DNA from 4 places in the Agaribacillus sp. DX54 genome. Region 1 is predicted to be linked to each of the others. Evidence: riboswitches for the same ligand, from Rfam matches in the RefSeq annotation. Region 1 holds a riboswitch; each other region holds the start of a gene.
The links. A riboswitch is a leader RNA that binds a small molecule or an ion and turns the genes downstream of it on or off. The one in region 1 is predicted to bind cobalamin.
Positions count from the first base shown of each region.

Region 1 (8,021 bases):
CGTGGCTTTATTGCATACATTAAACCTGTAACAACTATTCATTAAATTTCGCAGGTCCGGATGATCAAAAAATCAATCTCGCAAACCCAATTCAACTGAATAGTTGCCAACAAGGATTACCTTATCTTTATTTTAATTTAAAATATTGGTTGGTTTTTTGTTTTGATCTATTGCTACCAGCGTAAATTGTCCACTAATCGCCTTTTCTCTATGCTCAGAGTACATTTGTTCAATAAAAATATCAACCCGGACTTTTAAGCTGGTGGTCCCAACACCTGTTACATACCCCACAAGCTCGATGATAGTACCTGTCGGGATGGATTTGGTAAAATCTATTTTGTCACTACTCACAGTAACTATTCTTTGACGGCTGAAGCGGGTCGCTGTAATGAAGGCTACTTCATCCATTAAACTCAACGCAGTACCTCCAAAAAGTGTATCATAATGATTGGTTGTGTTGGGAAATACAGCCTTGAATATTCGTGTTTCTGATTGTTTGATTCTTTGTTTTATATCCATCTATCATTTTTCCTGATAACATAAAAACGAATTACTTTGTAATTCTTTAAATACAGTCAGCACTGCAACAGGGTTAGGGATTAATCCGGCGCCATCGTTATGCTTGGTTTTAAGCTATAAATTCATCCAAAGATGGCCTTTGGCTACTCACAACCCGGCAGTTTTTATCTACGTACCCAATTCCGCCGCAAAAGTTGTGAGTAGCTATTAGCTTAGAACATGCACATAATTAGCAGGATTCAGACAGAGGCCGGACCAATGGCCAAAAGCTGAAAAAATTTGGTTAGCAAACCACCAACACGATATCTGCCAAATGACCCGTTATCATTAATGCCAATCATATCACCGACTCACTGATTTCCTGCCTCATTTGTTTGGCTGCTGACACCATGGCTATAAGCGCCTTTTTGGTTTCGTCCCAGTGACGGGTTTTTAAACCGCAGTCCGGATTTACCCACAGTTGATCCGCAGGGATCACCATCCTCGCTTTTTCCAGAAGGGATACCATTTCCACTTGTGTGGGCACTCTTGGGGAGTGTATGTCATAAACCCCCGGCCCGATTTCATTGGGGTAATGAAAGTCCGCAAAGGCATCCAGAAGTTCCATTTGCGAACGGGAGCACTCAATGGTGATTACGTCAGCATCCATATCGGCAATGTTATGAATAATATCGTTAAACTCAGAATAGCACATGTGTGTATGTATCTGGGTTTCATCCTTCACAGCGCTGGTGGCGATCCTGAAGGCTTTTACGGCCCATTTCAAATAGCTGTTCCAATCTGACTTTCTTAATGGCAAACCTTCCCGGATAGCAGGCTCATCTACCTGAATTACTTTAATACCGGCCCTTTCCAGATCCAGCACTTCATCGCAAATGGCCAGAGCAATCTGATTACAGGTTTCTGACCGTGGCTGATCGTTCCGGACAAATGACCATTGCAGGAGAGTAACCGGACCGGTTAGCATTCCTTTGACAGTTTTATCAGTTAAAGATTGGGCATATGATGACCATTCGACAGTCATAGACCGGGGCCTTTGTACATCGCCATAGATAATGGGTGGCTTGACACATCTCGATCCGTAACTTTGCACCCAACCATACCTTGTAAAAGCAAACCCATTCATTTTTTCTCCAAAATACTCAGCCATGTCATTGCGTTCGAATTCGCCATGTACAAGCACATCAAGGTCAATTTCCTCCTGCCAGCGTATGGTGGTTTCAATTTCTTTTTTCATGTAATCGACATACGACTGTTGGGTGGTTTCTCCTTTTTTATACTTCGACCTCCGGCGACGCACCTCAGTGGTTTGAGGAAATGAACCAATGGTAGTGGTTGGGAATTGGGGCAAACTCAGGGTTTTTCTTTGCAGTTCTTTTCTCCTGATATATGGTGATTGCCTCCTTACATCTGTCATGGCTACTTCCAGACTTCGCTTTTTGACATCCTCATTATGAATGAGTGTTGATCCCTGTCGCTCTTGCATAGTGGCTGAATTCCGGATAAAAACAGGGTCCTTAATGTAATCCCGGCCAGTAGCAGCCAGAGATTTGATAGTCACCACCTCATGCAGTTTTTGTTTGGCAAAAGCCAACCAAGGTTTGATTGCTGTCATCACCGTACTTTCATCCGTTTCCAGCTCCAAATCACAGGGGCAGTGGAGTAAAGAGCATGAAGGAGCAATCATGACCAATGCTTCTCCCCTTTTCCGGATAGCTTTGTGAACATATTCAATAGCGCTTTCAAAATCATTTTTCCAAATGTTTCTTCCATCGACCAACCCCAGCGACAAAGTCATGTCAGGAGATAACCGGTCTGAGTCCAATATATCATCCAATTGCGAAGCAGCCCTCACCAGATCTACATGAAGCACTTGTACAGGCAGGGAAAGACTCAACGCGAGATTATCCCTGAGCCCATCGAAATAGCTCGCAAGGATGATGTTCAGATGGGGAAAGTACCGGTTGAATTCGCCGTAAACATACTTTAGTGCCTGCTTCTCCTTTTCATCCAAATCCATCGCAAGATAAGGCTCATCAAACTGCACATAGGTTGCGCCCAGATCATTTAGTTTTTCCAGGATTTCCAGATAAACGGGAAGAAGTTTAGCGATCAATTCAATCCGGTGAAACCCTTCCTCTTTTTCTTTCCCCAATAACAAATAGGAAACCGGGCCTATCAAAACAGGTTTGGTAATTATGCCAAGCGCTTTTGCCTCATTAAACTCATCAAAAGCTTTTGTGGACAAAAGTCGGAAGTGCTGATCTCTTTTGAATTCCGGTACAATATAATGGTAGTTGGTATCAAACCATTTGGTCATTTCCATCGCAGTGATATCCAATCCATCTTGTTGAAATCCCCGTGCCATGGCGAAGTACAGTTCTTTGTCATCACCATTTGCAGAAAGATCACGATACCGGTCCGGTATTGCCCCGACTATCAAAGACATATCCAGCACCTGATCATAAAATGAAAAATCATTCGATGGTATGATGTCGATGCCGGCATCTCTTTGTATCTGCCAGTTTTTTAATCGAATTTGTTTTCCAGCTTCCAATAGTTCATCGAGGGAAATTTTTTCAGCCCAGAATTGTTCGCAGGCTTTTTTGAGCTCTCGCCGGCTACCAATTCTCGGATAGCCAAGATTGTGTGTTTTCATTTTTAAAGCTTTTAAATAATTAAAAAATTAGTTAAAAGCCCTTTGGCTCAATTTCACAATTCTTTAAGAAGTTTTAGGTATGCAGGGCAAATGGTCAGGCGCCTGTATTGTACCCATTTGAAAAGCAGAACATTATGTCTTCTTTGATCAAAACTTCAAATCGCGAAAGAATTGTCAAATCCTATACAAGTTAGGTCGATGATGGCAGGTTTCCTGGCTTTCCTGACTAGTTGCCCGCCTTCTCATCTTCCATGATAACATCACAAAAGAAAATGGCCTTGTGGACAAAAGCATACTATCCCAATGGTATAATATCGGGATCAGGATTACAGTTGCGCGTCAGCTCGTGATTTTCACACAATTCCCTTTTAATTCCGGCTTCCACCGGTCACCTTAATCGATTTTGATTAAGAAATCAAGTAAAGAACTTGTGCGTAAATATAAGACATCCATTTTAATTATTCATATTTTAATACTTCAACAGGGCTGGCCCTGGAAATACTCAGGCTGTGATGCAATGGTAAACAAGCTCAGCAGAATATTAAACTAAGGCTTCTGCCAATTCTGCGCCATTTGCAAGTAGTTGGTTTGTAAAGTCTACCAGCAAAATCGAGTTTTTAATCTCAATGCCAATAAGGGCAATAAAACCGATAGCAGCCGTAAACGATAGCGGGTTACCGGTTATATAGAGGGCCGCCAAAGCACCAATCAATCCTAGCGGAATTACCGAAAGTACAATCAAAGAACTCTTGAATGAACCGAACTCCAGGATCAGGATCAGAATAAATAGTACAGCAACAATGAGTCCTTTTAAACTAAAAAGAAACGGGCTATTTCATCAATCCCTGGTAGGCATTAGCCACTGACAGTACTTTGTCATCCACCATTACCAACACCCATATTCTCTGGTACTGGGCTCCTTCAAAATTGTCCGGCACCTGCCAGTCGAGTTGTTTTGAAATAAACAAATATCCCGGAATATCCTGCCCTTGGGGCTCCCATTTCATAGCAGGAAGTCCATAGTCCATTCCCCGGCCCATACTATAAAGATTTCCTTTTGAATATCCTTTTTGCCAAACCCCTATCCATGGATCCAATATTTTATGATTAGCTTCTCCTGGCATGAGGGTTCCATAGGTAAACAGGTTTCTACGTGGCCACTCCAGCAATGACTCCAGGTAGTCTTCAACATTTTCATCAAGGGGGGGCGATACCTCATAATTTGAAATATATTTCCCTATTTTTTTAAAAAATGCATGATCTAAAGGTCTTTTATCAAGCTTGCATTCATTGACTTCGGTCAAAAGTTTATTCAGTGTTTTTTCTGTAAATGATCGAATCATGAACTGGAAACCTGTAAGTCATCTAACTACTGGAAGATACCTATATCGAGCAATAGTAAGAAATATTTTTAATAAATTTCCGGTACAGGGAAACCATTCGGACAAAAGCTATTTTGAAAATTCTATAGAAAGTCGATATTATGTACTTTCCATGTTCAATAACAAAGTCCTTTTGAGTCCGTTTGCAATAATAACTGTCATGATGATATTAAATTTAGGCAGCTATTTTACAAAATAGTGAAAAAAGGCAACAAGATGGTAGTATTATCGTAGATGATAGTATTACTATTATCAAATAATGTTTTGCTTTCATAACAAACAAATTGATTTTGATTTTTGTTTAACCGATATGCTTAAATTTAATTCCATTGATACACTTTCAAAGTCCGGGTATCTCCTTTGTGAAATGGTCAGACCGCCAGTCTTTTATCCACACCATTTAGCCTCTGGAGAGAATTCTGTCGAGAATAAGGCAAGAAAAGTTTGTAATGTAAACTACGAATTTCCAAACATGATAATATCAAATTTTGTCAGTAGTAAATAGCCTTTTATCCTCCGGAAAAAATCCGTTGTGGATGTATAGTAAAACTTTAAAATGAACAGTAATAATATTATCAAAATTATTAGGGAGGTAACACATCTCCTTGGGCAGGAGTACAATGAAACCATGCTTGGAGCCAAACAGGTATCCCAGAGAGAGTATGCTTTGGATGAGGTGGTTGAATTCAAGAGGGACCTGATCGAAGCCGGCAACCTTGTTCGTGTTATTTTCCTGGAAAACTCATTATCACTGGCTGAGTTTCCCGCTTTTATACAAAATGTAGAAATACCAGTAGTAGTTTTTTCAATGGAAGGTAACGACCTGGTTCCCGCTATTCTTTTTAAGGATAAAAGAAAGGTTAAACTCCAAAAACTGATTGAAAATGAACCAGTCATTGACTTCACACCGGAGTGCTGTCAAACATTTCTTATCAATGCTGATAACGACGTTATTTTTCTAGGCGTTTTTTCATACAAAAGCCTCGTAAGTGACGACCCCGAGGAGGAAGAGAAAGGAAAGCCCTTTACACCTATGAGAAGGCTGATCAGGTTGCTTTCTGAAGAAAAAAAGGATATTATCAATATTTTCATCTACGCCATTTTTATTGGCCTCATAGGGCTTACTCTGCCATTGGGCATACAGGCGACGATTGAACTGGTTTCGGGGGGTGTTGTAGTTAGTTCGGTTTATATATTAATAGCTTTGGTCATTATTGGTGTGCTCGCGGCGGGAGGTTTGCAGGTGATGCAGATTACCATTGTGGAATACCTCCAGCGACGAATTTTCACCAAGGCCGCCCTGGAATTTGCTTTCAGAGTGCCAAGGATAAAGGTTGAATCCATTCTCAACCAATATGCGCCTGAGTTAATGAACCGGTTTTTCGATGTATTGACACTCCAAAAAGGACTTCCAAAACTATTGATAGACCTGACAGCAGGTGCTATGCAGATCTTTTTCGGTCTCGTCCTCTTATCTTTCTACCATCCTTTTTTCGTCTTTTTCGGCCTGGTGCTGGTGGGCACACTAGCCCTTATTTTTTACCTTACAGGTCCAAAAGGATTGAGGACGTCAATCAAGGAATCGAAATTTAAGTATAAGGTAGTTTACTGGCTAGAGGAGCTGGCCAGGACCATTAATTCTTTTAAATTATCCGGAAACACTACCTTACCGATCAAAAAGACCGAGTACAATGTAAACAGTTATCTGAAAAATAGAAAAGCCCACTTCAAAGTACTGATCAGCCAGTATATGTACATTATTCTTTTCAAGGCTGTCATTACCGGAGGTTTGTTGATTATTGGTACTATTCTGGTGATACAGCGTGAAATTACACTCGGACAATTTGTAGCCTCGGAAGTGATTATTATTCTTATTCTGGGCTCTGTGGAAAAAATCATCCTGTACATGGAAGTGATTTATGACCTGTTGACAGCAGTAGACAAAATTGCCCATGTTACTGACCTTCCGTTGGAGAAAAGTGGTGGTATTGACATGTCCAGAAATTTGAATGGCAAAGGATTTTCTATTGATGTTCATAACCTGAAATACAAATATCCTAACACTGGAAAGTATGCGTTAAACGGTGTAAATCTTAAAATACGGCCCGGTGAAAAGGTCTGTATCGCTGGGAGCAGTGAATCCGGAAAAACCACGCTGACCAATACGCTGTCGGGACTTCATTATGGATATGAGGGAATTGTGACAATTAACAATATCTCATTGCGGGATCTTGATTTGAACAATTTAAGGGACTTGATAGGGAAAAATGTATCACAGGAGGACATATTTGACGGCACCATACTGGAAAACATCCTGGTAGGAAAGCCTCATGCGGAAGCTGAACGGGCTATAGAATCTATCAGGATGGTAGGGCTCGATGAAGTTATTAATCAAATGCCTGAAGGACTGAACACCCACATTGTCAGTGGTGGAAAGGGATTCTCCAGTTCATTCATTAACAGGCTTATTCTGGCCAGATGTCTGGCAAAAAAGCCAAGATTACTTATTTTGAATGATTATTTTGTGCCTTTTCAGAAGCCAGATAAACTGGAACTCATCAGCCTTTTGACCAAAAAAGAACATAACTGGACACTTTTGGCCATTTCCAATGACCCCATCATTATGGCAGCCTGTGATACGGTAGTGGTTATGGAAGGCGGAAACATAAAGGCACACGGCCCGTATGAAGAATTGCTAAAGAACAATGCAATAACGAACTTTATATCTGAATAGAAACTTTAAAAACATGCTGAATATATCCCGACCGAATATAAAAAAAGATACTGACCAGGAGAAATACTATGTGCTGAAAACGCTGAAAACTCCGGGTGCAGGCAGAATTCTGGCCAGGTTGTTGCTGATTGTAGGGTTTCTTTTCTTTCTTTTTCTCTTCTTACCCTGGCAACAAAACATCAGAGGCACAGGGCTTGTCACGGCTTTTACACCACAGGACCGGCCTCAAACGGTAGAATCAGCTATAGCAGGTAGAATTGCTAACTGGAAAATACGTGAAGGGCAATTCGTGCGGCAGGGGGATACTATTTTGACGCTGGCCGAAGTGAAAGATAAATTTTTTGATCCGGAATTGTTGCTGCGTCTTAAGGAGCAAATAAATGCAAAACAATCAAGTATCGACTCAAAAGGCGAAAAAGTGGAAGCCCTACAGGATCAGATCAGGGCCCTTAACGAAGCCCTTGAGGTGAAAGTTGAGCAAGCCGAAAACAAATTTTTGCAGGCGCGGCTCAAGCTTACCAGCGATAGTGTAGACTATGAGGCGGAGAAGATCAGATTTAAAAACTTTCACAATCAATATGAACGAAACAAGAATCTGTATGATGCTGGTAACATCGCCCTCACTAAATTTCAGGACATTGAATCAAAATTTCAGGAAAGCAAAATGAAGCGGATTTCCGCTGAAAACAAGTTTCTTGAGGCTAAAGCTGAGCTAATTAATGCCCGT
Region 1 covers NZ_JBXEQE010000036.1:40,224-48,244, forward strand. The annotation lists gene AC04NP_RS26065 (acyl-CoA thioesterase) at 133-519, opposite strand; gene metE (5-methyltetrahydropteroyltriglutamate--homocysteine S-methyltransferase) at 857-3,178, opposite strand; cobalamin riboswitch at 3,365-3,589, opposite strand; partial or broken gene AC04NP_RS26075 (efflux RND transporter permease subunit) at 3,726-3,983, opposite strand; gene AC04NP_RS26080 (gamma-glutamylcyclotransferase) at 4,009-4,521, opposite strand; gene AC04NP_RS26085 (peptidase domain-containing ABC transporter) at 5,117-7,294, shown strand; gene AC04NP_RS26090 (HlyD family secretion protein) at 7,308-8,021, shown strand, end outside.

Region 2 (8,021 bases), on a different contig from region 1:
ATTTTTGCATTCCATACCTGCCAGTTCAGATTTTTACGTTCAATGTCTTTATCCAGCGCAGTGTTTTTTAGATTAAAATTGTTGATAAGTTTTCTGTCAGCATAGGTCTTTTCAAATTTTAGTAGTTCAGGAGGGGTATATCCTTCAAATTGACTTTTTAATCCAAAAGCCGTTACGTCCACGCCTTCCATTGCTTTTCCTTTGGAATTGGTCACCGATACCCTGACTTCCTGATTCTTACCAGGATAAACAAGAGCTGGCATATTGGATTCAACTTCCAAATTGGACTTCTCTAGTGAGATTCTATAATTTCTATCATAGGCCTTTCCTGCCCACACGTAATTAACGGATATAAAATAGTCTTTTTGCGTAGTCGTTTTTAACTGAAGGTTCCAGTCTTTACCTAATCCCCTTTCGACTTCTCTATTTTTTCGATACAGGAAATACCTGACGTCAACCCCTCTGGGATTGGCTAAACGAATGCTCAAAGAATCTGTATCCCTTTTGGCGAATATGTCGACCTGACTTGATTCATTCCTTATCGAAATGGTATCAGTAAGTGATGTTGTTTTCACAATATATTCGGTTCTTAATGGATTGAGCTTAATATGACCGGGAAGGTTAAGCGTCTGGACATCAGTTGTGCTTTGCTTATTATCAAGTCCGGTTATTAAGGCCTTTTCAGGCATCAGCGAATCGCCCCGCCAAATGCTCAAATTCAATGTATCACCCAATAGTTCGTATTTTAATTCCTTCCTTTTAAGAACATACCGGAAGCTTTTAACTTCCTGATGTACTTCAAAATCCGCTGTAATGAACTTTGCAACCAACTTATATTCTATGTCTGCTTCGGGAAAAATGTTGGATGATAAGATAATGTCTGTTTCACCAGTTGCAGCCAGTTTTGTGGAAGTCTGCCAAATTGTGTTTTTAAGATAAAGTGAATCTGAGACCAGTTCATTCAGTACCACTGGATATACTGATATTTCAGCCGAGGCATCCAGAAGATTAAGACCGTTGGTATCCGTTCCTTTAAGAAATGCAGTTATGGAGTCTCCCTGTGAAATTTCATCTGATGAGAGCCTAAGTTCAAAATTTGCCTGATCTAATTCGTAGTCTTCATAAGATATCGACTCATTGAGTAAGCATTCTCCATTTCGTACTAAATGAATTCTTATTTCGGAATCCAGTTTCAACTTTAGGCTGTCATGAAGAATAAATTCCGTTTCATAGAAGCCAGGTCGGTAGGGCGAGAGCGTTTCGATTCTTTTGGAATTTTTTCTATTGAACCTCCAGCCCGATCCTATCCATACCTCCAGTTCCTTCTGTACCAGTTTATCCCGATGGGTGAGTAAATAGGTTTTGAGTCTTACGGTGTCTCCGGGTCTATATCTCGGTTTATTTAGTGCTATGAATCCTTTATGATCCTTGCCATTTTTACAGTGGTAGTCATCAAAAATACAGGCAATTGGACGGATAAAACCCTGTGGCTCTCCCCAACTAATAGATCTTACCACATCGGCAAATGGCTTATAGACGTAGTAGAAAAGTCCCTTTGGTCGTCGTGTTTTCAAACTTCGGTAAAGATCATAAGGTGACTTAATGATGAGTGTAACCGGAATCGTAATGAACTTCAGCGGAACACTATAGAAGATTGCATTAATGGTTCTTCTGAATTTAGAATAGTCGATTTCTCTATCCATGCCAAAATGTGAGGTGATACCATTGTAGTTGACAGTAATAATCCCCTTTGAATTGTTCTTCTTTATACGGTAGGAATTTGTTTTAGCATCATATTTCAGACGCTTTGAACCCAATCTAATGACGGCATCTTTAATCTCAACACCATCGGCATCAAAGACTAGTATATTAAGATCAGAACCATTATTTAGTATTTTGATTTCAACGTTTGAAATCGTTACCAAGTCAAGCTCAAGCTGGTTTTGGACGGCTCTTACCTTAAGGTAGTTTCCAAAGGGTAAATCGGCTTGTGGCAGACTATCTGTCGGATATTCGGTAGCCAAATTGGTAAAATAGCTTTCGTCGACCTCGTTGATACCCTTCTTTACGATTTGCTCAGTTTGAGAAGTAGAAATCTGATACAAGTATGTTAGATAACTCGATTGCCTACTATCCCCGGGTGAAACCTGTGCTTTGGAAATAAAACTTAACAGAAATAGAAAAAGAAAACCAACTCTTCTCATACCAATATTCAATAATTAAATGGGTATAAATTTTATTCAAAGGCTAAAATAGCAGCTTTAATTAAATGATGCCCGATCCCCGCATATTCCATAAATAGTTCGCAATTATGTTTTTTAAAAGAGAAAGGCCTAACGAGCTAAAATTGATTGCATTAATCTTTTCATGATAATTGAATTACGACAGTCTAAATCGAAATTTCTCATCTTTTTCCTGGTTTTTTAAAAGATGGGAAGGATTTCCCAACATTTTCCCAACTTATATGAGAAAAAACTGAGAAATGAACACGCTTTTGTCCGTATTTTGTCCGCGCAGGGCAAAGAACCTTTAAAAAATGGCCCATAAATGCAATAGGGGATGATTTCCAGCCAAACAAACTTATCATACCGAGGACATGGTTTTGCTGTAACTTAGCAAGTAGATGGAAAACCTGGTGAAAATTGTAAAAATCCGATATAAATAACTTCTAAGAAGATTTTTCTTATTTCTTCTCGACCTTTCTAATCTATCCTTATTCCCAGAGACATCAAAATGATCATAAATCAAGTCCTGGGAACAAAACAAGTACCAGGACCGACATCTTAACATAGAGCAACATTTGTTATCAAAAAAGCCTTCTCAAGATTGTGAGAAGGCTTTTTAAATAGATAGCTCTGAGTTAGAAGTTGTATCTGAATCCAATACTATAATTTCTTTCGGCTGTAGCCCATCCATAACGATCTACAAAGTCTTCATTAAAGATGTTATTGATGCTCCCTGAAATTGTTAATTTTTTAAATGTATAAGACACAAAACCATCAACAAGATTATAGGAGTCTAGAATTATGTCTTCGTTTTCAGGAGTTTCTCCAACATACAAATGGGTCAATTTTACAAGCATATGCTCTACCGGTATAGCAGATAATGTAAACCCAAATTTGTTCTCGGGTACTCTCCTCAAGATTATTCCATTTGTGAGTGATCTGGTGTAAGTATATTGCCCTGAAACAGTTAGCTGCGGTAAGAACGAATAGCTGGCATTAAGCTCCACGCCATCCGTCTCGGTTTCATCATCCAGATTTATGTAACCGCCATCCGTAGATGTATCGCCGTCCGTAGATGTATCATTGAAGACAAAATCTATCAAGCTCTTATCTTTTCTATAAAAATAGACAGCTCCCAGTTGAAATTTTCCATCTGAAATCAATTCGAGCCCACCTTCGGCAGATTCGGATTCTTGTGGCTCAAGGTCTGGATTTCCCGCATCAGAGGCTAGAAAGCCAAAGTCACCGGCATACAAATGATTCAGAGATGGGGTGAGGAAAGCAGTCGCGTAAGATCCAAGAACTTTAAGCTTACCAAAACCCAGATCGATGAGGTAGCTTGGATTGATGTTCCAAACAAAGTTAGATCCGTATTCACTATGTTGATTCAAGCGCCCTCCAAGTTGGATATTGAAATTCTTTGTATCATAAATTAGCGAAGCATACGGATCAATCATTGTAAAGCTCTTACTATCTGAATCTTCCGGCTTCCAGACAGGTCGCTGCAGATTGACTCCCCCGATCAATTTAACTTCATCTGTCAGGTTCTGATCCAATAATACATCTGCCTGAAAAGTATTTCCGTTAAACTCACTGACACTTCTAATACTTGGGTCACTGAAGCTGGGCGAATCGAAGATTCGTTCATTGGTATGATAGGAAAGATTACCTTTTATACTTCCACCTGTCCATTTATAGGCAGAAGAAAATCCGAACTTTAATAACTTAAGGTCTAATTCCGAGTCATTATCTCTGAATGCACCACGGTCAAAATCGCTTTCAACATCATCATAGGCTGCCATTAAGTCGATAGAAAATCGATCCGAAAATTGGTAGCCCAATTTCCCAAGAAAGTTCATACTTTTAATTCCGTCATTATCAAAACCTTCTGTCCCCAATGTATCATGGGCAGCCGAAAACCCTTTGGAACCCCTAAAAGAGCCACTGACCAAATAGCTAAGCTTATCATCAAATGTACCCGAAACATTTGCATTAGCGGTAAGTGTATTAAAACTACCATATTCGACATTTACAACGCCTGAAGCAGCTTCTTTTGATGCTTTTTTGAGCGTTATGTTAATTACCCCTGCGGCTGCTCCGGTACCATATAGGGAGCTAAGGCCTCCTTTCAGCACTTCTATGGATTCTACCTGATCCAGGTCCAACATTCGAAGATCAAAAGTTTGAGTGAGACCCGATGGATCATTAAAAGGTATTCCATCAATAAGTATCAATGTTTGTTCGCTTTGAGCTCCTCTAATTCGATAGCTGATATTAGTTCCCGGGGTGGCAAAGTTCCCATCAATTTGCACGCCGGGTATTTCATTGAGCAAATCGGTAACATCTTTACCTCTGTTGGCTTCTATTTGCTTTCTGTCAAGTTTATAGATTGTTTTACCGGATTTTTCAAGCGTTGTTTCTGTCTTGTTCCCTGTCACAACTACATCATCCAGTTGGACAATTCTTAGGGAGTCTTGCGCTTTTGCTGTTAAACCTAAGCAGACGCATACTGCTAATAAACAGGTTTTTTTCATTCTTTGTTTCATAGATTTAATAAAACGAGCTTAACTGCTGTGTGGAGCACGTGGTGGACTTCACTTCAACTTTCACCCGAAGTTTAGTTCGAAAATAATTTTCTTCGGCAGGTCTCCTGACTTGTTCAACTGAGGCTTCCTTCCCATCCCGACAGGTCGGGACAGTGGAATTCGATTTGGCCCAAGCTTACTGAACTTACAGTTGCGGGGACAGTTCTTGATTTTCACAAGATTCCCTTTTAATCCCATGTTTTAAAGGTTAAAAACATGGAAACCGAATTGGCCACAAATTTATACTTATTCACGAACTAAAAGAGAAAAGAGCATAATTAAGTTTTTTAATGGATGAAGTTGAAATTTCAAAAACGGATTTAATTAGGTTAATTAAAATAAAATCATGAGAGAAGCTTACCTTTACACCTGAAATAAGGTGCATAAGCATAAAAGGGAATCCGGTGATATCTTCAAATGGATAAATTCCGGAGCTGCCCCCGCAGCTGTAAGCCAAACTCAGACTTTCTGAGGGGTTTTAAAACTAAGGCCACTATCCCGACCTGTCGGGATGGGAAGGCATAAAACTTGGCAAGCCAGAAGACCTACCTATTTCAAAACCAACAATTCGACGCTTAGGGGATGAAGTTATCGAATGCAACAACATACAGGGACAACTACGTTCCATGCATTTATCGCCTTTTTGTGAATTGAAACAATGGATTAATGATGAATGAATGAAAACGTATCTAATAGGCACCACGCTACTCATTTTACTAGTTGCTTGCCAGCAAACTCAAAATCAATCAGCAAAAAGTGAAGCCTCCGACTCGGTTAAGGCGGTCACCTCATTTACACCTGAAATAACCTATGCCAAACACTTCACGATAGCGGTTCACGAAAATTTTAAGTCCGTTATTGTCAAAAACCCTTGGGTGGAAGATGATACGTTGGTTTCTTATGTTCTGTATTCAAAAGAGGCAGCAGCACCTTTCTCCGTCGACTGGGCAGAGTTTGTGATTCCGGTACCAATTGATGAGGTGGTTACCACATCCAGCCCCCACATTGGTTTGATTGGATTGCTGGACGAACTGGACAAAATCACAGGAGTATCGAATGACAGGTATGTGTATAACCCCCATATCTACAAAAAAATCAGCGAGGGTCAAATACGACAAGTAGGCTCTCTTAAGGAAAGCAACCTGGAAATTTTATTGGATTTATCCCCTGACTTAGTCATGAAAACAGGTGTTGATAATGTAAGAAATGAAGATGAACGTTTGACAGAGGCCGGTGTACCGATTTCTTATAACGTTGAATGGATGGAGAAGAATATGCTGGCGAGGGCAGAATGGATTAAGTTTGTCGGGGCTTTTTTCAATAAAGATGAAAAGGCAGATTCTATCTTCAGGCGTATCGAAAAGGAATACCTGAAAGCAAGAGCGATTACGGCAGACATTGATTTCCGGCCTGCTATTATGACGGGGAATAATTTTAAAGGAACCTGGTATATGCCAGGTTCAAATAGTTATCTAACCAAGCTTATCCAAGATGCGGGTGGAGATTATTATTATAAAAATGAGAAATCAACAGGTAGCCTCCCACTTAGTTTTGAAGTGGTTCTCGATAACTTAATTGAGTCCGATTTTTGGATTGGCCCGAGGGCTGAGTCGCTAAAAGAACTGGAAATGATGGATGAGAGATATACCCTTTTTAAAGCTTTCAGGGATGGGAACGTATATACCTTCAATAAAAGAATGAGTGAAAATGGGGGCAATGACTATTGGGAAAGTGGTATGGCCCGGCCCGACCTCATCTTAAAAGATGTCATTAAAATCTTCCACCCTGAGCTTCTACCCAATCATCAACTTTACTATTACAAAAAACTACAATAAAAGCGTTAGAAGTTGACCGCTGACAATGAACATATATTGAAACCCTGGCTGGTCGTACTCATTGGCATTGGGTTGATTATTAGTTTATTTTTGCTCGATCTTAGTTTGGGAAGTGTGAAGATATCCGTAAAAGATTTATTCCATATCATCTTTGGAGAGGCGCCTAAGAAATCATGGGAATATATTTTTTTTAACTTCAGGCTCCCTAAAGCCGTAACGGCTATCTTAACCGGAGCCGGTATTTCGGTAGCCGGCTTGCAGATGCAAACGCTCTTTAAAAACCCTCTGGCAGGCCCTTCGGTATTAGGTATCAGTCACGGCGCAAGCTTGGGTGTAGCTGTCTTTGTGCTTTCTTCTACAGCTATCTTCGGGATAAGTACCAATTTTCAGGAGACCTTGGGAAGTTGGGGGTTGGTGTTTTTCGCTATTGGGGGTTCGTTTTTAGTGCTTTTCAGCGTATTGTTTGCTTCTGCGCGATTATCGGACAATGTGACCGTGTTGATTGTTGGGATGATGTTTGGATTTATTACAGGAGCTGTGGTGAATATCCTGCAATACTTCAGTGATCCCGAATTGATCCAAAACTTTCTTGTATGGACATTCGGAAGCCTTTCCGGGGTTACCTGGTCGCAATTATATATGATGGGGCCAATTATTGTTCTTATGCTCTTGCTTTCCCTTATATATTCCAAGCAGATGAACGCATTACTGCTGGGAGAGAACTATGCTACCGGTGTTGGTGTCAACGTTTCTCGAACAAGGATGAAACTTATTTTGATTACCAGTGTGACGGCTGGAACGATTACTGCGTTTACCGGCCCCATCGCTTTTATTGGTGTGGCAGTGCCTCACTTAGCTCGTTTACTTTTCCGTACTTCAAATCATAAGGTGTTGATTCCAGCTACTATGATGTGTGGCACGATGATTATGCTCATTTGCGATATAGTTTCGCAATTGCCAGGTTTGCAAACTACACTTCCGCTCAATTCCATCACAGCATTGTTCGGTGCTCCTGTCATCTTAGCAATTATTATTAAAAACAAGAAAATGAAAGGCGCATTTTGATGGAAATTAAAGCGTTAACAAACAGAAATTCTGCGTACTTCACTGTCCCGATTCTATATACCAGTGGATTGACAATAGGCTACAAAACAAGGCGCAGTACACTCACCCTCGAAAAGAACCTGAATGTAAAAATTCACAATGGCGAGCTTGTCTGTCTGATTGGTCCCAATGGTTGTGGCAAGTCCACGCTTATGCGTACCATTGCCGGTCTTCAAAAGCCACTGAATGGAGAGGCGTACATTTCTGAAGTCGATGTAAAAAGAATTAAGCCACATCAATATGCCCGGCTATTGAGCTTAGTACTTACTGAT
Region 2 covers NZ_JBXEQE010000019.1:93,672-101,692, reverse strand. The annotation lists gene AC04NP_RS19220 (carboxypeptidase-like regulatory domain-containing protein) at 1-2,204, opposite strand, end outside; gene AC04NP_RS19215 (TonB-dependent receptor plug domain-containing protein) at 2,861-4,759, opposite strand; cobalamin riboswitch at 4,849-5,053, opposite strand; cobalamin riboswitch at 5,171-5,377, shown strand; gene AC04NP_RS19210 (ABC transporter substrate-binding protein) at 5,488-6,645, shown strand; gene AC04NP_RS19205 (iron chelate uptake ABC transporter family permease subunit) at 6,682-7,710, shown strand; gene AC04NP_RS19200 (ABC transporter ATP-binding protein) at 7,710-8,021, shown strand, end outside.
Region 2: another riboswitch for cobalamin. It lies ahead of AC04NP_RS19215 (TonB-dependent receptor plug domain-containing protein); the one in region 1 lies ahead of metE (5-methyltetrahydropteroyltriglutamate--homocysteine S-methyltransferase).

Region 3 (8,021 bases), on a different contig from region 1:
AACAGACTTGTTTTAAACAAATATATGAGCACCAGACCTACCACACCGTAAGTGCCCACGCGGCTGTCTTTCATAATCTCGAGAATCTGCTTTTTGGTCCAGCCTCCACCAAAGCCATCACAGACGTCGGCAAAACCGTCTTCGTGAAAGGCACCGGTGACCAACACCGACACAATAAAGCTAAAAACTATGCCAAACAGCGGACTCACAAGCCATGCACCCAGCAAGTAACCACTGGCGGCGATTGTTCCTACCACCCAGCCAATCAAAGGAAAATACCTGACCGACCGGGTAATATAGTCTTCACTATGATCTACCCACCGGGGACAAGGAATACGGGTGTAAAACATGATGGCCGTAAAGAAAACCCTGATTTCATCTTTCATAAAACTCGGATCTCACTAATTGATGACAAATAGTTTAGTTCAAATGTAGTGCGTAATAAATTCAATAAACAAATAGCATAAACATCTCATAGCTACTGCACAACACCTCGGATACAAATTCTCCGTGTCTTTGTGCCTCCGTGGTTAAAAAAGGAGCACCACCGAGGCACAAAGACACCAAGAAATTTGTCCAAAATGTTGTGTAACGGCCGCATCCCGCTTCTGATTTTCCCATCGTTAAAAGGGTTCCATCTATTCATCCGTTTTTTGACTTACACCAGCCTCTTCAAAGCTGGCCATATCATTAAGAAAGGCAACAGCACTTTTTACAATGGGATAAGCCACTGCACATCCTGTTCCTTCTCCCAACCGCATGTTCAAATTTATCAGAGGTGTCATTTTCAGATAATCCAACATCAACTTATGTCCCTTTTCTCCGGATCGATGGCAAACAATGGCATAAGATTTAATCGCCGGACAAAGCGCCTGAGCCACAAGAAAAGTGGCAGTAGCAATGAAACCGTCAACAAGAACCACCATGTGAAGTTCCGCAGCCCTCAGCATTGCGCCACACATCTGTACCATCTCAAATCCTCCAAAAGACTGTAAAATATCCAATGGATGTGCAATATCAGGATACATCCGGGAAGCAGCGGTCAGCAAATTATATTTAAGCTGCACCTGCCGGTCGTCCAACCCGGTACCACGGCCTACGCATTGATTCAATTCGATCCCGCAAATTCTGCTCATGATCATGCTTGCCGAGGCTGTATTGCCTATTCCCATCTCCCCAAACCCAATGATGTTAGTGCCGGCAGCAGCGACGTCATTCACCACCTTCTTACCGTAGTCAAGCGCTTGTTGCAACTGATTTTTGGTCATCGCCGGGCCATCGAGAAAACTCCGGGTTCCATAGTCGACTTTCTGTTGCACCAGCCATGGATGCGCGCCAAAATCATGATTAACCCCGGCATCGATCACCCTTAACCCGATACTGTTTTGCCTGGCAAATACATTGATTGCAGCACCTCCGGACAAAAAGTTATACACCATCTGGTAGGTTACTTTCTGAGGATAGGCGCTTACTTTTTCTTTGGCAATACCATGGTCACCGGCAAAAACGAGGATGCTCGGGTTATCTAGTGAGGGGGTAAGCGATTGCCGGATAAGACCAACCTGAATAGCAATTTCTTCCAACATGCCCAGAGATCCGGCAGGCTTGGTTTTGTGGTTAACCTTCCTGATCAACCGGTCAATCAGGGATTTGTCTGGTGTGGTAATATTAAAATCCATGGATAACTACCTTCATTCAAAGCTTGTCGCGGGGAATCAAATCACAGAACCAGAAACCCATTGTTTTCTTGTGGTGTTCCTCACCATCATCTTTCTTATCATCTTCAGGGGATTTGTATTCCCTGTATACTTTTTCTCCGATATCAAAGGGGATAGGATGCCGGAAAATGGGGCCGTCAAATACAAAAGTATGAAACTCACCGTTTTCACCACATGGATCTACATTTTGCGGCAGATCTTTCAGAAACTGTTCATCGATAATTCTTCCTGCAAAACTTTTATCGAGTACTTCTGATTTTATGCATACCAGGATGGTTTTAAACCCAAGATCCAGAAACTTTCTGATCAGCGTCCGGGTGTCTTCCTGCCAGATAGGGAAATGCCCCGAAAACCCAATGAGGTTTAACTTGTCTTCCCGGTACTTTTTGAGATCTTCCAGAAATATGTCACCAAAAATAGCGTGTCGGTAACCTTCTTTTTTGAAGGTTTCCATCATCTTTTGCATAATCTGGTTATACTGATCCATATCGGGTTCTTCGGGTAGCTGAAGTTTTTGTAATGGGATCCCAATGCTTTCAGCCTGCTGTTCGAGCAACTTTTCTCTCACACCATGCATAGAGATGCGTTGGTGATGCGTGTTGATGCTTGTTAAAAGCCTACCTACCTCATAGTCGCCCTGTTGCAGCACCCGGTGAAGGGCCAGGGCACTGTCCTTACCACCACTCCAATTAAATATTGCTTTTTTTTTCATCATTATTTTAATGTCACAGGCATTCCTGAAACTAATAAAAACGCTTTGTCGGCTATTTCAGCCACGTATTGATTGGCCCAGCCCTGCAGATCGGTAAACTTCCTGCCGGTCTCTGTCTCAGCGTGGACACCCATGCCAATTTCGTTTGAAACAATGATAATAGTGGCATTTTTGGTCCGCAGTTTATCCATTTCCTCTTTAAAAGCATCAAGGCACTTTGGGATATCCTGTCTGAAATCAACAAAAAAGTTGGTCAACCACAGGGTTACACAATCGATCACCACAACCCGGTTTTCCAGGTTAAGTTTGCTTACTTCCAATGCTTCTTCCATAGTTTCCCACCGGTCGTCCCGATCCTCTTCATGACGCTTAATCCGGTTTTCAAAGCCACCATCCCAACGCCTGGCAGTAGCTACATAAACAGGATTCCCTGACAAACCGAGTGCCATTTTCATCGCATAACTACTTTTTCCTGATCTTGCTCCGCCTGTTATATAATAGATCATTTTTCTGTTTTTTTGAAGCCATAGGGACAATGTTTACAACCATTTTGACAGCAATAACCTTTTTTCAGATGATAAAAAGCGGTAAAAACCCAGTTACCCTCCTGATTGATATAGTAGTCGAGCCCTTGTTGCAAAAACCCTGCGTCCGGCCCTGCTTTTCCTGCATTTTTTCTTAAAGCAGCCATGACCTTCCCAGGTTCGGCTTTTAACTTTGCTTTGATTTCAGATGACAAACAATCCGGGCAAAGGCATTGATTACCTGCTTCCACAGGTAATAACGGCGGTAGTTCCATACACCAGCAACCTTTCCCATTGCTCGCCCCGCAAACAAAGGGTTTGCAACAATGCGGGCAAACCTTTTCCTGATTCGAAAAAAAACTATCCATGCTATCTACTGATCATTTCTATAAAACAATAGTCCTGATAGATAAGTTTTTTACCAAATTCCACTTTAATGCGGTTTGAGAATAAGGGACAGTTAACCACCAGTGTATGAAACTCACCGTTTTCTCCACAAGCATCCACACCCATAGCCACCAAAGCCGATATAAGCTCGGTAGTAACAGGTTTTCCCAAAAAATTTTCCGCCAGTGATGGTTGACATGATACAATAACAGCTTCCACACTATCGGCAATCATCTGACCTGCCAGTTTAAAGCGATCCATTTGCCAAAGTGGCAATACCGCTTCCATATGGGCCGCATGAGCTACCTTCTCCTCCCAATCGCGATGAGGTTGCAAATCAATATCCCCAAACACTACGCAATTAACTTCCTGTTCTTTCTTAATTCTTTTAAGTGCAGCTATATATTCCTTTTCATAGGCTGACCAGGAGGCCGGCACTGTATATAACGGGATATTTCCCATGGCTTTGGCTTGTAACCGAAGTACCGGCAAGGGTATAGCATGCGAACGGGAAACTTTACCGTGCTCGTTCATCATGTTGAGCAAAGCTGCGGGCTGCAAGCCTTGCCTGATAGCCATCATCAATGCATAACAACTATCCTTGCCGCCACTCCAGGAAACCAAAGCGGTTTTCATGTTGTTTGAGGGTTTCTCAATATTTTAAACCGAACTTTGGCTAACTCAAATCCTCCAAATAAAATCGCACTGTAAATACGGTTTGCTGCCAGCATGTTTTTGAAAAAGGGGATAGCCAAAGTGTAACATTTAAGCAATCCGGCCATATCGCGGCTGTAACCAACATTATACCCAAAAATACCGTGTTTGCCCACTGCACTGATTGCCGCCTCGGAGGTGTTGAAAGAACCCACACTCAGTGATCCCCGGACAGACAAAGGCGCTTCAACCGAACCGCGGGTGATGATGTTGATAACTCCTGCGATGGCATCGGAGCCATACAAGGTAGATTGGTTTCCTTTAAGGATTTCAATGCGTTCTATTTGCTGTAAAGACAGTAGCCTTAAATCAAAGGCATTACCTACACCCGATGCATCGGTAATTGGAATACCATCGATCAGGATCAGCGTGTAGCTACTGCTTGCCCCGCGGATAAAGACACTTTTGTCCTTCCCCGGATTGCTGTAAGCCCCGTTGATAATAATGCCGGATTGCTCATTAAGTAACTGTGCCAGATCTTTACCTACACTACTCCGTATCTGTTGGGAGGTAATCACCTGAACCGGTTTGGCTGTTTCTTTTCTTTCCAGCGGTATTTTGGAAGCCGATACCACAACTTCATTTAAGGGAATTACAGTACGCAGGGAATCCTGCGTCTGAGCAGATGTGACCAAAGAAAAACACACACACCACCCACCTAAGATTAACTTTTTGCTCATTGTCTAAAAGCTTAAATTGAACCAATGAGCTTCCGATAATTTTGTATAGGGCTGTAGGATCGTTTACAACAAAATCTATGCTATGACCCTGTTGTATGTGCTACACTCCTGACTCTTCCACCGAAAGCCTTTTAAAATGTTTCACATCAGGCAGGTCTTCTGGCTTGCTTCACCTGTTTTTGCCTTCCCATTCCTGTCTGCCGGAAAAGTGGCATTTTAAAAAACAGCATTCACGAAGCTTACAGCTACGGGGATAGCTCCGGATTTTCACCGGATTCCCTTTTAATTCTGGTAAATGAAGTATTCACCTGAAGCCAAATGCAATACGAAGGTAAGGAAATTTATGAAATAATTCGACATAACCGCCAAACCAAGAGTGTACACCATAAAATAATTGTCAATTGTCAACTGTCAACTATCAATTGCAAATTGCCCCTAGTTGTTAAAAAAACTGTACTTACTTCCTTGGATTAACCTTAGAATACAAGTTGAGAGTGAATAGATATTCTCAAGGTTAATCGTAACGGGAAAATTAAAAGTAGGGTTTGATTTACAGTGGGATAAGCTGGCCTTCGTCAATTTTTACTGTTTGTCGGAATTTTTTTGAAAAAGTTTGAAAAATATTTTCTTAAATTAAAAAATATGTCAGCGATTTGACAAATCTCACTTAATTATTTGATTTTCAGCACATAACAATCGAATGATTTTCTTCAATAATACCCCAGGTTGAGGGATGTTATAATTTCGTGATAATTCTGTGATATTTTCGTGACATATCCAAAAACGAATATTGGAAGATTCCGTAGATAATTAGTGGCGGGAAAGTTTAAGATCTTAAATAACGTACCAGTACAAATTTTCAATCAATTAAACCCTAAAACTATGTTAATGCATAAATTCAAATATGTATTGATTGCTGTGGTATTAGCCACGGCAGTATCATGCCAAAATCAAGACGATGCCGATATTCAAAGCGCACCGAACGTACCAGAAGCAACGGTTGATCAAGGATTAAATGAAGCCTTGGCTATGGAAGAGATGAAAAGCGTTATGTCAGCAGCCGCTGATGAAAGAGGACAAACCATGGACGAACTAACCAATGCACGAAGAAGAAGGTTTACCAGGGAACAAAACGTTTTTGTGAGGAATGCCATTGCGGTTAATGACCTGGAGGATCCGACAAAAGCGAATGTTACATTACCTTTGTTCAAAGGTATCGGACCTTCAGGTAATCCTACTTATTACGTACTTACCGAAACCTCCAGTTTCATTATTTCCAAATTGTTGGGCGTTAACTACGCGCCAAAACTGATTCATGGCAGGGGATCTGAAGGCAGTCAGGAAGTGACGATCCAAAGAGGTTTTATTAAATTTAGAGGCGATGTGGATTTCAGCCCCGTAAGACGGGTGGAACCGGGCAATGGGCCATTTGCATTCCCTCCTTCTGTAGCAGAACCGGGTTCTATCGGTGATGATGAGTATTCTTCCTTAGTGGTATTGCCCAGTGGACTGGTGATTAATGCTCAAATTGTGGCCAATAGTACAGGCAAACATGACCGTATCATCAGCATAGATATTCCCAGAAGAAGAGTTACCATGGAGCTTCTGGATGGCTTCCAGGGAGGAGACCAGTTCTACTACCATTTGGTAACCGATGCTACGGCTGCCGGACCCGCTGCGATTGAGTTAGGTACGTTAGCTCCTCGTATGGCTAAGCTGCCTGCATTTGGGCAAAGTTCATTGTTTGAGAATACTACTTTTATCGGTTTTTCTCCTGTAACCAATGGCGAAACAGGTGCAGATAACCCTGAGCGTCAGTCGCTAAGCTCTACTATCCTGGATAATGATTTGGATCCGATCAATGTTTTTCCTTTCGATCCGGACAATGATCAGGAGTTCTTTAACAACTACAGCCCTATGTGGGATGCACACCTGAATATGTGGACGCAGGAGGCTATAGACGCTGGTCTGAGACGTCGTATTACAAGTTTTGAGGATTTGACAGAACTGGTAGAAGCCGGTTATGTTACCAGCTTCGAGGGTAGCCCAGGTTCTCCAAATCCTTTTGTAGCTAACCTTAACTACTCTGGTGCAATGATCAACTGTCCTGTTATTGCACAGCCTTTCGAGACTGAAGACAATAGTCAGGATGGCGGTTTTGGTAATGGATTTTAATTTTACAAATTAAAATCAACACAAATGGGGTTGCCTGGCATTTTAAGGCAACCCCATTTCCGGGTTTTTAATTACTGTCATTTTGTAAGCAATCTTTTACTAAAAGACACACTAAATGCTTTTCTGTGATTTGGCTTTAGTGCTCTCTTTCCTTTTGTAATATCTTGTCAATTTGCTTCTTGTTGTCAGGCAGGTAATTTATCGCAACATCCCAAATAATTTCATAATCAACACCAAAATATTCGTGCGACACCTTATTTTTCAAACAATACATTTCTTGCTAAGGTACATTAGTATATTTTGAACTCCTCATAATTATATCCGTCAATGTATTCAGCTATCCGGCTCATTGCAAGTTGAATATCTTCAAGAAATAATTTATATGTCCGATTTTCTTCTTTCAAATCAAACGTAATTGACCTGGTTTAATATTTTTTCTTTTAGTTGGTGCTTTAGGGCATTTTTAGTTACCAAATCAATCTTGCGACCGAATATTTCTTCCAAAAATATTTCCAAAGTAAAAAATTTCCAGCCTATCGGCTTATCCAATGCTACCAATATATCAATATCGCTATCTTCAGTAGCTGAATTATCTGAAAATGATCCAAAGATCCCAATTTCCTTAACCGCGTAGTCTTTTAATAGAATAGGTTTCAAATCCCTCAGCTTATTCAATATTTCCTTTTTAGTAATCACTTCTCAAATATACATAACTTTTGCTTATCTAGCTGTTCTTCAACCATCAGCTTCGGTAAACATCCTAATCATATTAACTTAAATAGGTGTTTCTCCGTTACAGCTATCAAAACTTAATCATTCGTTGCAGTTTAATAGCCCTTACTTTTTAAGTAATCTTTACAATTTCCTAAACAATTTTCTTTTGCGCTTTTCAATTTCAGGCTTTGTAATTCAGCTATTTTTTGGTCGATCATTTTAAGTTTGGGGTCTTGCCAAAACCGAAAGGCGACTTTATAGAAAAATTGGTAGATGATATGTTGGCTGAAAAAAAATGTTGCCCGTTTTTGCAGTTTGATCTTTCCATACAGGCCAATAATACAGGTGTCTGGAAAATATCAGGTTCACCCCGGGCAAAGGAAATGATTAAGTCAAT
Region 3 covers NZ_JBXEQE010000002.1:358,344-366,364, reverse strand. The annotation lists gene AC04NP_RS04350 (adenosylcobinamide-GDP ribazoletransferase) at 1-386, opposite strand, end outside; gene cobT (nicotinate-nucleotide--dimethylbenzimidazole phosphoribosyltransferase) at 639-1,679, opposite strand; gene AC04NP_RS04340 (Dph6-related ATP pyrophosphatase) at 1,696-2,433, opposite strand; gene AC04NP_RS04335 (bifunctional adenosylcobinamide kinase/adenosylcobinamide-phosphate guanylyltransferase) at 2,433-2,936, opposite strand; gene AC04NP_RS04330 (C1orf53 family protein) at 2,933-3,229, opposite strand; gene AC04NP_RS04325 (Dph6-related ATP pyrophosphatase) at 3,324-3,977, opposite strand; gene AC04NP_RS04320 (TonB-dependent receptor plug domain-containing protein) at 3,974-4,735, opposite strand; cobalamin riboswitch at 4,868-5,069, opposite strand; gene AC04NP_RS04315 (hypothetical protein) at 5,624-6,910, shown strand; gene AC04NP_RS04310 (HepT-like ribonuclease domain-containing protein) at 7,047-7,184, opposite strand; gene AC04NP_RS04305 (nucleotidyltransferase family protein) at 7,316-7,585, opposite strand; gene AC04NP_RS04300 (hypothetical protein) at 7,858-8,021, shown strand, end outside.
Region 3: another riboswitch for cobalamin. It lies ahead of AC04NP_RS04320 (TonB-dependent receptor plug domain-containing protein); the one in region 1 lies ahead of metE (5-methyltetrahydropteroyltriglutamate--homocysteine S-methyltransferase).

Region 4 (8,021 bases), on a different contig from region 1:
AAAGAGAATAGTACTGGCCCAATTCACGTAGATTGCTGTTGTTAAATCACTATGATTGATTGTTCGGGGATTACTGCCTATATAGGGTTTGTCCACCAATTTCCCATAATAAAAATTAGGACCGCCAAACTGACAATTCAAAATGTAGGCCAATGCCGCTTCAGGATATCCCGCATTCGGGCTTGCATGCTTCTTCCCTTCATGAAATACAAAGCGAAAGCCCTTGAACCTGAGGTTTGTTATCAAGATCAAAAATGCTGTGATCCTGGCAGGTATAAAATTGGCAATATCATCCAACTTGGCGGCAAACTTTCCAAATGATCTATACCGGTCAGATTTGTACCCGATCATAGAGTCGAAGGTATTGATCATCTTATACGCAACCGCACCTGGCACTCCAAACAGAAAGAAGTAAAACAAGGGCGCAATCACCCCATCACTTAAATTCTCGGAGAGCGTCTCCAGCGTAGCTGTTCGTATTTGCTGCTCATTGAGCTTTGAAGTATCCCTCCCTACAATCCATGAAAGGCGTTTTCTGCCGGCCACTACCCCTTTCTTTTTTAACGTATCGAATACAGCCTTCCCTTCCTTGATAAGCGTTCGGTTTGCCAGGCAGTAAAAGAGTAATATAATAGCTACGATATCGGCAATAAGCGGATTGATTTCATACAGCCAATCCAACAGAAGGGCCGGTAGCAAATAAGCAAGCACCACAAGGAGGATCACTAATAGCAACCCTTTCAAAAATCTGCCATTGCCTTTGTTGAGTCGTTGCTCACCTTTGGCAATAGCATTGCCGAAAAGCACGATCAGGTGCGGCATCCATCTTGGATCGCCAAAGGCCGAGTCAAGCAAAAACGCAAATAGAAGTATGTAAACCTTGTTTATTTCCACTGCTTTAATGCTTTTATCAGGTCGCTTTGTGCTTCATGGCTTTGAGTGGACAGGCGGATGTATTCACCATGAAGTTTTTTGAAATTAGTGGCATCACGTATCAGTATTCCATATTGTACCGCCAGGTAGTTCTTAAGTTCAGCGGCAGTACCTCTTTTTAATTTAACAAGGAAATAAGTAGTATGGCTGGGTATCACTTCCAGCCAGTCTATCTCCGAAAGCTTCTGTATAAACGCTTGTGCCTCGTTGAGCAGCTCTTCAACATTGAATAGCCAGCGATCATAATGTTTAAATAATTGTAATCCTGCGTGTATCGCCAACACATTGACACTCCAGGGCATTTTTTTGGTGAGAAGTTGCGTAATGATAGCTGATGAGGCGGTTACATAACCCAACCTGATGCCAGGGATGGAAAAGGTTTTGGTCAGGGAACGGACGACAATCAGGTTAGTGAAACGCTTTACCAAAGGGGCAAGGGATTCGAGTTGAACAGTAAATTCAATGTATGCCTCGTCTATCACAAAGGTTGTATCGGGAGCTTGCTCAATTAGCTTTATTAATTCTATAGTAGGGATAATGCTACCGTCCGGGTTATTAGGATTGCCAATAAAAACAAGGTCATAATTAATAGGTGTAAGTGCTGCCTTATCTACCAGTTCACAATTTAATCCATACATTTTACAGGCATCTTCATATTCGGAAAAGGTGGGTGCTACTATTGCGGCATATTTGTTTGAGAATGCGTGCGCAATGAGATAAAATGCCTCAGTGGCACCATTGGTAAACAGACATTGATCCATTGGCAAATCAAACTTGCCGGCAGCTACGCCACTTAGTTCTTCGGCAGCAGGAGAGGGATAGCTTTGTATGGCATGTGTATAAGACGACATCTCAGCAAGTAGCTCAGGTGGGCATCCCTTGTAATAAACGTTGGAACTAAAGTTGTGCTTTATAGTTCCCCCATATAGATGAATATCGTCCCCATGCCCATTAATCATTGTTTTTGCTGTTTTCTATGATAGTATCCATATCCAGGTGTTGGTCAATCCAGTCCGACAACTTTTCATACTGCGCTTCCTTAAAAGTCAAATAATCCATGGCCTGGGCTTCCTTGTATTTTAAATGCAACAATTCGTTTACAACAATTTGATTATCTAATATCCCGTGAAAGTACGTTCCCCAGCTTTTATCTCCATCAAAGTAGCCTTCCGGTGTTCCATTAACCATGTTTAGATGCTTGCCAGCAGGCACAGAAGTCTCCCCCATGTGGATCTCGTAACCAGTACAAGCGGTGTCATACTTCTTGAATGTAAAGTCTTGCTGGAGGGTGGTTTTTTCTTTGGTCAACGTAGTGGTAACATCAAACAAACCAAGGCCCTCTTCTTTGCCTCTATTGCTTTCTACTTCGTACGGGTCCTTAATCCATTGCCCCATCATTTGATACCCCCCGCAAATTCCAATAACAGGAATCTTACCATACATCGCTTTGATGGTTTCGGTTAGCCCGTCTTTCTTTAAAGCCACCAGATCTTCAATGGTGTTTTTCGTGCCTGGTATGATGAGCACATCTGCTTTTTTCAGTTCTTCATGATCTCGGGTATAATACAGATTGATCAACGGTTCTTGCTCTATGGCTTGAAAGTCCGTATAGTTTGACAGATAATGCAGTTGTACAATAGCTACATTAAGTTTATCCTTTTGGGCCGCGGTTTTCCTTTGTTTAAGTGCCACAGAGTCTTCTTCTTCCAATACAATGTCCGAAGCATAAGGCAACACCCCAAGCACGGGAGTAGCCGTCAACTCATCGAGCATTGTTTTTCCTTCTTCAAAAAGCGTCATATCACCTCGGAATTTATTGACAATTATCCCCTTAATCAATTTTCTTTCCCATTCTTCCAAAAGAGCGATTGTGCCATAAACACTTCCGAATATCCCGCCTTTATCGATATCAGCTACAAGGTACACACAGGCGTTAGCTACTTGCGCCATTCTCATGTTTGTGATGTCCCTGTGCTTCAGGTTCAACTCGCTGATGCTTCCTGCCCCTTCCATCACAACGGGACAATAAGTATCGTTTAGCGTATAAAATGCCTTTTTAGCCTCTTCAAATAGTTGGCTTTTGTTATTGGAGAAGTACTCCCTGGCGGTCTGGTTGCCTATCGGTTTTCCATAAAGTACAACCTGAGATTGGTTTGTGGATGAAGGCTTTAATAAAACAGGATTCATCTCTACCCTGGGTGCAAGCCGACAGGCCCCAGCCTGTACCGCCTGTGCCCTGCCAATTTCCAACCCGTCTGCCGTAGAAAAACTATTGAGTGACATGTTTTGAGCCTTGAAAGGCGCAGGGGCAAAACCATGTTTTTTTAGCCAGCGACAAATACCTGTAGTCACCCAGCTCTTCCCGACATCAGATCCGGTTCCCACAATCATGATTGGCCTCATCTTTTCCATTGATTCACTTCTGCTCAAATTTTGGATATATCTGTCTTAAACTATTTATCTAAATTAAATCTCAAATTTGCAAATAAATGCTAATTTTACATCGTTTTGGTGGATTTCCTTTTTATAAGGAAACCTTAATATGGGAATCCGGTGATTCAGTAGAAAAATCCGGAGCTGTACCCGCAACTGTTAGTCCCTCGAGGATGTTTCTGAAATTCATTGGCCACTGTCCCAGCATATTTGGATGGGAAGGCTTCGGAAACCGGACGAGCCAGGAGACCTGCCGGAACACGACTTTATCAAAGCTTTCGGGAATAAAGGCTAAATGATACTTTGTACCAATCTAGTAAATCGCATTATCCTTATCAGATAATGTTTGGGCGTTACAATGTGGCATCTATCTTATTTCGGAAAGCGAGTAACAGAAATAAGAAATGACTGCCGAATTAGTCCTTATAGGTCTTCAAATGCTTTTTCTGAGTCTCTACGGAGCATCTGGCACTGCGCAATTTCTTTCTGACAAAAGGAGAGGTTGGATGGCTTTCACCATTGTGTTTTTAATGGTTGCCTTTTCCTGTATATTCTTTGAAAGCCAGCTGAAAGGTAGTATTCAGCTAATACTGTTTTTACTGCTTGTTTTAGATTACCTGCTTCACTCAGTAAACCCTCCTTCAAAATGGAAGCGCGCACTCATCAGTAGTATGATAACCTTTATGAGCTGCTCCCTCATTTTTTTGCAATGGCAAAATGTAATGGTGGGGGTGGGGGTTATTCCTGTGGCTGGCCTTTTGTTTTGGTTGATTAAAAAATGGTCTGTTTGGTTGACAAAGGTCCGGGAGTATTTTCTAAAAGCAGGAACAATCATTACCTTATTTTTTGTGTTAGAGCCTGTACTCATAAGCATTCAGCAAAATCTGAAACCTATGGCTACCATTCCTATTTCTTCAATTGTTAATCAACAAAACTTTATACTTCTTGGCGTGCTGGTAATGCTCATGCTCGGAGGATTTGTTTTGAAAGAAAAATCAAGACTTTAAATCGTATGAATATTTTAGAATCATCATTATTAGCCATTGCTAATTTGCTTTACTACCCGGTTATTATTGGAATATTTTTGGTATTGGCGCATCAGGCCGTGGCAGCAGGTAAGTTTATGAGTGAGTTAAGGCAAAGACGAAGCAATAACTTTAAGAGAATCAATATGTTCAAAGCACAACATAAAGTTTACTTCGAATCTCCCTCCTCTACCTATAAAGCAATAGAATTCGATCTTTTACATCAACTCCGTAGTTGGCATCAAGCCTATATCAAATCCCTGAGCAATAATAGATTGGTAATAAAAGCAGGCCCGTCACTTGGCCTCATGGGAACACTTATCCCCATGGGAACAGCGCTTTCTTCATTGTCACAAGGTGATCTTATGATTATGTCGGCCAATATGGTAACGGCATTCACCACCACCGTAGTGGGTATGGCCTGCGGGCTGACAGCTTTTCTGATGAATTACAAGCAAACAGAATGGATGAGGCAGGATCTCCTTGAATGTGAAAGCATGTGTGAAAGAAGCCTGGTGGATTGGGAGCGTACAGAACACGGAAAAGAAAAGTTAATCAACGCATAAACACAAGAGAAGATGAGTATTTCAAGAAGACATTCCTTTATCGATGACGAGCTTTCTTCGGAAGCAGACCCCATAAGCAGTATGGCTAACCTTTTTGATGTTAGTATGGTGTTCATCGTTGCACTTTTTTTTGCGCTGTTTATGGCATACAGCACACTTGATCTGTTCAATCAGGATTCAGAATTAATTATTACCAAAACAATGCCTAATGGCGAATTACAGATCATTACTAAAAAGGGGAAAGAAATTAAAATAGAGAAGGTAACCGAAACCACAGAATCAGGCAAAGGGGTGAAATTGGGTACGGCCTATGAACTGGAGGACGGACGAATTATTTATATCCCTGAAAAATAACAATCCAAAAATGATGAAAAACCTTCTCTACACCGCCCTCTTTTTACTGCTTAGTAATACTAACAGTCAGGCCGATGATCACAAAGTAAGCATTGTTTTGCTATTGTCCGATTCCTATCACTTGCTGGGTGAAAGCACTGCTAAACATGTGAAAGAAGTACTTAAGGGTTATAAGGTAGTGGCCAATGTAAAATGCTATTACTACGCTGATCTGGACCAGCTTACTTATGACCAGTTGCGCGACAACCATCTGATTTTCATTGACATCATCAACCCTGCGAAAGTAGCAAGCGCTCTGCCGTTGTTAAATCAGTTGGCCAAAGCAGGAACCAAGGTGCTGGCGATAGGCTCGGACGAAGCTGCGGGGCTGGGTAGCCATACGCATATTGAACAGGATGCACTAACCCTCGAATTTTATGAACAGTCAGGGCGTGATAACCTGGTACGTATGGTGTTGGATCAATGTCAGCGCACACTCGGTTTGGACATTCCTAAGCAAACTCCGATCCCCATGCCTGAATTTGCGCTGTGCAACATTCAAACTAAAAAAATATATGCAGACTTTGAATCTTATCGCAGTAACTACCACGCCTATATGAGAGGCAACCCGTGGATTGCCATTAATATTTGGCGAAGTGATTTTTTATCGGAGCAACTAATTCACATTAAGGAATACGCAACGCAATTTGAAGATAATGGCTTCAATGTACTGTTCTACTACGGATTCCCAACCAAAGACGATGTCAGACCACTTTTTTACGACAAAAACGAGCATCTTATTCCGGAAGTAATATTGGCGCAATCGGCCTGGTTAGGTGCAAATCCACATGCCAACCGAGAAACGTTTGAAAAGCTGGGCATTCCGGTAATTAATATGATCCAGGTGAACCAAGGTGCTGAAGCGTGGATGCTGAGCGACCAGGGGATTAAAATTTATAAACGTACCAACTCCTTAAGCATACCGGAGCAAATGGGAATGGTACAGCCCATTGTAACCAGTAGCAGAGAAGTTTCGGATTCACTAATGCAGCGAAAAACAAAACATGCCATTGTGTTTCAGGTAAAGCGGCTGCTGAAAAAAGTGCAAAAAATACATGTCCTGCAAAATAAACCCAATAGCAAAAAGGAAATTGCGCTGATTTATTATAGCCATCCGCCTGGGAAGGAACTCTTAGGCGCAAGTTATCTTAACGTAGTACCTAATAGTATTCATTCCATACTCACACGTCTTAAAAGTGAGGGTTATCATGTCGGCCATCAATCACTCACGAAAGACAGCATTTTTTCAAATGTTTCGAAATATGGGCTCAACATCGGTAATTGGGCCCCAAAAGAGATAGATAAGCTTGTAGAAAAAGGAAATACTACCCTAATCCCCATGGAATTATACCTGAAGTGGTATGCAAGGCTGTCCAGCTCATTGAAAAATAAGATTGAGCAACAATGGGGAAAGCCTGAAGAAAATAATATCATGATCTGGACGGATAAAAACAACAAGAAATACTTCGTGATTCCATCCATTCGTTATGGCAATGTGCTGCTTACCCCTCAACCTGTACGCGGTTGGTCACAAGATTTAGATGTAATGCACCATGATATTTCCGTGCCTCCACATCATCAGTACATCGCTTTTTATCTCTATTTGCAATATGGCTACCGGGCAGATGCCGTCATCCACCTCGGTACGCATAGTACACTTGAGTGGCTCCCAGGAAAAGAAACAGGGTTAAATCAAAACGATGCTTCAGAAGCGCTTATTGGTGATTTAGTAAATGTCTACCCATATATTGTGGATGATGTTGGGGAAGGCCTGCAAGCAAAACGCCGTTCCGGGGCAGTCATTATTGACCACATGACACCTCCTTTTGACAGGGTCAATATCAATCCGGTGTTAAAAAAACTGGAACAGCTTATCTCTGAACACGAGATAGCAGAATCAAAAAGTACAGCCCTGGCACAGGCCAAGTTCAATGAAATACACAAGTATGCGAAGGAATATGGCATTCTGGCTGATTTGGACATGGATACCATTGCTGATGATGCGCAATTGCATTATTTAGAACATTATATTGAAGAAATACAAGAACAATATTCTCCTTTGGGGTTACATACGTTTGGACAACTGCCTCGACAGCGCTATATCGAGAAAAACGTACAAGCCATTGTTTCACAAAAACAAGGGCTAAGCGAGAAGGAACGCAAAGCATATGCAGAAGATATCAGGGAGCGTATTATGGCTAGTGCAGAATCTGAACTCAGCGCACTTGTAGCTGCTTTGGATGGAAAATACATTCCTGCATCTACAGGAAACGATCCTCTTCGTAATCCCAACTCTTTACCCACGGGTAAAAATTTCTATGCCTTCGATGCAGATTACGTCCCTTCAGCGGAGGTATACAAAGAAGGAGAACGCCTCGCCAATGATCTTATTCAAACCTACCGTAAGGAGCACAATGGCGAATTGCCTGACAAACTGGCTTTTAACCTGTGGTCTACCGAGTGCATCCGAAACGAGGGCATTATGGAATCACAAATCCTGAGCTTGCTGGGAGTAAAACCGGTTTATGATGGCTATGGTAAAGTAACTGATTTGAAAGTAATTCCCCGCCGTTTGTTGAAACGTCCACGCATAGATGTAGTACTGATCCCTTCCGGTCTTTATCGGGATATATTTCCTCAGTTGGTGTTATTGCTGGATAAGGCAGTCAAA
Region 4 covers NZ_JBXEQE010000019.1:83,697-91,717, reverse strand. The annotation lists gene cbiB (adenosylcobinamide-phosphate synthase CbiB) at 1-894, opposite strand, end outside; gene AC04NP_RS19180 (pyridoxal phosphate-dependent aminotransferase) at 885-1,892, opposite strand; gene AC04NP_RS19175 (cobyric acid synthase) at 1,885-3,363, opposite strand; cobalamin riboswitch at 3,426-3,638, shown strand; gene AC04NP_RS19170 (hypothetical protein) at 3,771-4,373, shown strand; gene AC04NP_RS19165 (MotA/TolQ/ExbB proton channel family protein) at 4,379-4,957, shown strand; gene AC04NP_RS19160 (DUF2149 domain-containing protein) at 4,970-5,311, shown strand; gene AC04NP_RS19155 (cobaltochelatase subunit CobN) at 5,322-8,021, shown strand, end outside.
Region 4: another riboswitch for cobalamin. It lies ahead of AC04NP_RS19170 (hypothetical protein); the one in region 1 lies ahead of metE (5-methyltetrahydropteroyltriglutamate--homocysteine S-methyltransferase).